DNA from 2 places in the Nonomuraea sp. 3N208 genome. Region 2 is predicted to be linked to the other one. Evidence: riboswitches for the same ligand, from Rfam matches in the RefSeq annotation. Region 2 holds a riboswitch; the other holds the start of a gene.
What was found. Region 2 has a riboswitch for glycine ahead of gcvT (glycine cleavage system aminomethyltransferase GcvT). Riboswitches for the same ligand answer to the same signal wherever they lie in the genome.
Positions count from the first base shown of each region.

Region 1: it holds a riboswitch for glycine, as region 2 does, so the genes downstream of both, gcvP (aminomethyl-transferring glycine dehydrogenase) here and gcvT (glycine cleavage system aminomethyltransferase GcvT) in region 2, are expected to answer to the same signal.

Region 1 is NZ_JBQQBR010000017.1:57,752-60,129, forward strand. It holds gene ACTWPT_RS25690 (MerR family transcriptional regulator) at 142-762, shown strand; glycine riboswitch at 811-909, shown strand; glycine riboswitch at 910-1,023, shown strand; gene gcvP (aminomethyl-transferring glycine dehydrogenase) at 1,080-2,378, shown strand, end outside.
Region 2 is NZ_JBQQBR010000001.1:310,759-313,136, forward strand. It holds gene gcvT (glycine cleavage system aminomethyltransferase GcvT) at 1-842, opposite strand, end outside; glycine riboswitch at 877-972, opposite strand; glycine riboswitch at 973-1,070, opposite strand; gene ACTWPT_RS01485 (hypothetical protein) at 1,164-2,006, shown strand; gene ACTWPT_RS01490 (gamma-glutamyl-gamma-aminobutyrate hydrolase family protein) at 2,003-2,378, opposite strand, start outside.

The DNA of each region.
Region 1 (2,378 bases), on a different contig from region 2:
CGGTGCATTTACGCTTCACGACGCGCCGAGCCGGATCGTTGACTGAGCATGGTCACGGTCCTACGGTGCAAGTGAAACCCGTGGCCGCCCTTCATGAACCCCCAGATCAGGCCACGGGATGAGAGAAAGCCGGAGGTCCGCGTGGCGGTCAGCAGCGGCGAGGGAAAGACGGCCGGCCAGGAAGATCCGGTGCGGCGTGAGAACGCGCGGCAGCGTGCCGGGGAGCAGGGTCTGCTCTTCGACGAGCAGCCGTCGGCGTTGCCGGGCGACATCGGATACCGCGGGCCCACGGCCTGCGCGGCGGCCGGCATCACCTACAGGCAGCTCGACTACTGGGCGCGCACGGGCCTGGTAGAGCCCACGATCAGGGCCGCGCAAGGCTCGGGCTCCCAGCGCCTCTATAGCTTCCGCGACATCCTGGTGCTCAAAGTCGTCAAGCGGCTCCTCGACACCGGGGTGTCGCTGCAGCAGATCCGTACGGCGGTGCAGCATCTGCGCGATCGCGGGGTCGCCGACCTCGCCCAGATCACGCTCATGAGCGACGGCGTCAGCGTCTACGAGTGCACCTCGGCCGATGAGGTGATCGATCTGCTCCAGGGCGGCCAGGGCGTGTTCGGCATCGCTCTCGGCCGGGTGTGGCGCGAGGTCGAGGGATCCCTCGCGGAGCTGCCGGGGGAAAGAGCGGCGGTCGAGGACACCGTCCCGGCCGACCACCCCGCTGACGAGCTCGCCCGGCGCCGCCGCGCCCGACGGATAGGGTGAAATGCCCTTGTAACACACAGGGGTTGTAATCTAGGACAGCAAGGCTGACGACCCCGTGCGGGAGAGTCCCTGGGACCCTGGGTCCCTGGGCGCCGAAGGAGCAACCCTCCCCGGAATCTCTCAGGCACCCCGTACCGCTCGGGCGAGGCAACTCTGGAAAGCAGGCGCGCCCGCCAGGCGTGCCTCACCGACGGTGCAAGCCCCTTTCGCGGGGGTGAAGCTCTCAGGTCGCGGCGACGTCGCGCTGACAGAGTGGGGAGATCCGGCACTCGCCCGCGCCCTGGCGCCGGTCTCCATAGCCTCAGGAGGCACTGTCCATGACCGACCTGTCAGCTCCGCCGTTCTCGTCCAGGCACATCGGCCCGTCGGAGGCCGAGCAGCAGCGGATGCTCGAGGCCGTCGGCTTCGAGTCCGTGTCCGACCTGGTGGCCGTGGCCGTCCCCGAGGCCATCAGGGCCAAGGACCGGCTCAAGCTGCCCGCCGCCGCGAGCGAGACCGAGGCGATCGCCGAGCTGCGTGTCCTCGCCGGCCGCAACCGGGTGCTGACCTCGATGATCGGCCTGGGCTACCACGACACGATCACGCCCGCCGTCATCCGCCGCAACCTGCTGGAGAACCCGGGCTGGTACACCGCGTACACGCCGTACCAGCCGGAGATCTCGCAGGGCCGCCTCGAGGCGCTGCTGAACTTCCAGACGGTCGTCTCCGACCTCACCGGCCTGCCGGTGGCCGGCGCCTCCCTCCTCGACGAGGCCACGGCCGCGGCCGAGGCCATGACGCTGGCCCGGCGTGCCGGCAAGTCCAAGAGCAGCGTGTTCTTGGTCGACGCCGACGCGCTGCCGCAGACCAAGCGGGTGCTGGCCACTCGCGCCGAGCCGCTCGGCATCACGCTCGTGGAGCACGCGCTCGACGGCGAGCTGCCCGAGTGCTTCGGCGTGCTCGTCCAGTACCCCGGGGCCTCTGGACGGCTGCGTGACTTCCGCGCCGTGGCCGCGGGCGCGCACGAGGCGGGCGCGCTCGTCGTGGCCGCCGCCGACCTGCTGGCCCTCACGCTCGTGGCCGCGCCGGGCGAGCTGGGCGCGGACATCGCGGTCGGCTCCTCGCAGCGCTTCGGGGTGCCGTTCGGGTTCGGCGGGCCGCACGCCGCCTACATGTCGGTACGCGAGGGGCTGCAGCGGCAGATGCCCGGCCGCCTGGTCGGCGTGTCCGTGGACGCCGACGGCGACCCCGCCTACCGGCTGGCCTTGCAGACCCGTGAGCAGCACATCCGCCGCGAGAAGGCCACCAGCAACATCTGCACCGCGCAGGTGCTGCTCGCCGTCATCGCCGGCATGTACGCCGTCTACCACGGCCCCGACGGCCTGCGCCGCATCGCGCACCGGGTGCACCGGCACGCCGTCGCCCTCGCCGACGGGCTGCGGGGGGCGGGCCTGGAGGTCGTGCACCGCGAGTTCTTCGACACCGTCCTGGTCCGCGTGCCCGGCCGGGCCGCCGAGGTCGTCGCCGCGGCCGCCGAGCGGGGCGTCAACCTCTGGCAGGCCGACGCCGACCACGTCTCGGTCGCCTGCGACGAGAAGACCGGCGCCGCCGAGGTGGCCACGGTGTGGGCGGCGTTC
Region 2 (2,378 bases):
GGCGTGTCGTCCTTGACCGCCTCCAGCGCCGACCTGCCGACGAAGTCGCCGGGCTTGTCGAATTTCACCACTCTGCCCAGCCCCGCGTCGAACGGGGTGAGCTCGGCGTTGAGCTCGTTGCCGTACAGCGGCATGCCCGCCTCGAGGCGGAGCGTGTCGCGGCTGGACAGGCCGGCGGGCTTGAGCCCGTGCGGCTCGCCCGCCTTCATGAGCGCGTGCCAGAGCGGCACCGCGTCCTGGTTGGCCACGAAAAGCTCGAACCCGTCCTCGCCGGTGTAGCCGGTACGGGCGATCAGCGCTTGCCGGCCGTCCACGAGCGCGGGCAGGCCCGCGTAGTACTTGAGGCCCTCGAGGTCGGCATCGGTGAGCGTGGCGAGGATCTCGTGGGAACGCGGGCCCTGGACGGCGATGAGCGCGTACTGGTCCGAGCGGTCGTCCACGACGGCGTTGTACGCCTTCGCGCGCTCTTTCAGCTCATTTCCGACTTTTTCGTAGTTCGAGGCGTTTGCCACGACCATGAACTCCTCGTCCCCGAGCCGGTAGACGATGAGGTCGTCGAGCACTCCGCCGCGCTCGTTCACGATCATGGTGTACCTGGCCCGCCCGGGCGCCAGCGCCGACAGGTGTCCGACCAGCGCATAGTCCAGGGCCTGACCGGCCTGCGGGCCCGTCAGGAAGATCTCGCCCATGTGCGAGAGGTCGAACAGCCCGGCCGCCTGCCGGACGGCGTTGTGCTCCGCGGACTCGCTGCCGTACCGGAGGGGCATGAGCCACCCCGCGAAGTCGGTGAGCGTAGCGCCGAGGCTCTCGTGAACGTCTCGTAGCGGTGTCGGTCGGGACATTTATCGCACCTCAGGACAGGATCGGATGCCAGCATCCTCCCCCTCTGTCATCGATGCCTGAGAGCTTCGCCCGGGTTTTGCCGGACTTTCACCTTCGGCGAGGCCCACAGGCCTGCTTTCCAGAGGACACCTCGTCCGTGCGGTCCTTTGCCTTGAGAGGTTCGCGGGGAGGGCTTGCTCCTTCAGGGACCCTGACCGGCTGTCAGGGTGCTCTCCCGCACGGTTTCGTCGGTGATGTCCGCAAGCCTAGTGCCGTTACGGGGGTCTTGTCGCGTTCGCACCGCCCGTGAACCGCTTGGGCGGCGGTCACGTTGAAGGGGCATGAATCAGCGAACGGCGGCGCTCGGGCTCGCGGCCGCCCTGACCATCACGTCTTGCGGCACCGAGAGTGCCGCCTCCCCGGCGCCGCCTCCTCGATACGAGGCAAGCCTGACGGTGCTCGAAGGCGGCGGACACGGGCCGCAGCTGTGCATGGCGGTGGCCGACTCGCTCCCGCCGCAGTGCGGTGGTCCGGATGTGGTGGGCTGGGACTGGAGCAAGGTGAAGCACGAGTCGCTGCGCGACGTGAAATGGGGCGAGTACCGGGTGGTCGGCACCTGGGACGGCGGCAAGCTGACGCTGACCGAGCCGCCGGGGGAGCCGGTACGGGGCCAGGAGGATCCGGAGGGGCAGGACAGGTTCGCGAGCCCGTGCCCCGAGCCCGCGGGCGGTTGGCGGCCCGTCGAGCCCGCGAAGACGACGGAGCGGACCATGAAGGAGGCGATCGAGCGGGCCAGGACGGTCAAGGAGTTCGCGGGAGCCTGGATCGACCGGCTCGGGACAGAGCCCGACCCCGAGCAGGAAGAGACCCTCGACGCGCGCAAATACGTGGTCAACCTGAGGTTCACCGGCGATCTTCAGGGCCGCGAGGGGTGGATCCGCGAGGTGTGGGGCGGCGCGCTGTGCGTGACCGGCGCCCGGCACAGCGAGGCAGAGTTGCAGCGCATCCAGCGGGAGGCCGAGACCGCGGTGGGCGACGGCCTCGTGTCGGCGTCCACCGATGAGATCACGAACCAGGTGAAGGTGGCCACCTGGGTGGCCGGCGACGATCTGCGCCGCAAGCTCGACCAGAAGTACGGCGCGGGCGTCGTCGTCTTGGACAGCGTGCTCAAGCAGGTCCGCTAGCGGCAGGCCGCCACGAAGGTCTCGAAGATCGCGCAGTCCTCGGCCGCCTCCGGGTGCCACTGCACTGCCATCGTGAACGACCCCGAGTCCATTTCGACCGCCTCGATCGTGCCGTCCTCGGCGGTCGCCGAGACCGTGAGGCCGGGGGCGAGCCGGTCGACGGCTTGGTGGTGGTAGTGCGGGACCGTCACGGGTTCCGTGCCCAGCGCCTTGGCCAGGCGCGTGCCTGGCACGGGGACGACGGGCAGGGGGCCGAAACGGCCGGGCGCGGGGGAGTGCCCCTCGTGCCCGACCACGTCGGGGAGGTGCTGGTGCAGGGTGCCGCCGAGGGCGACGTTGAGGACCTGGAGGCCGCGGCAGATCCCCAGGTAC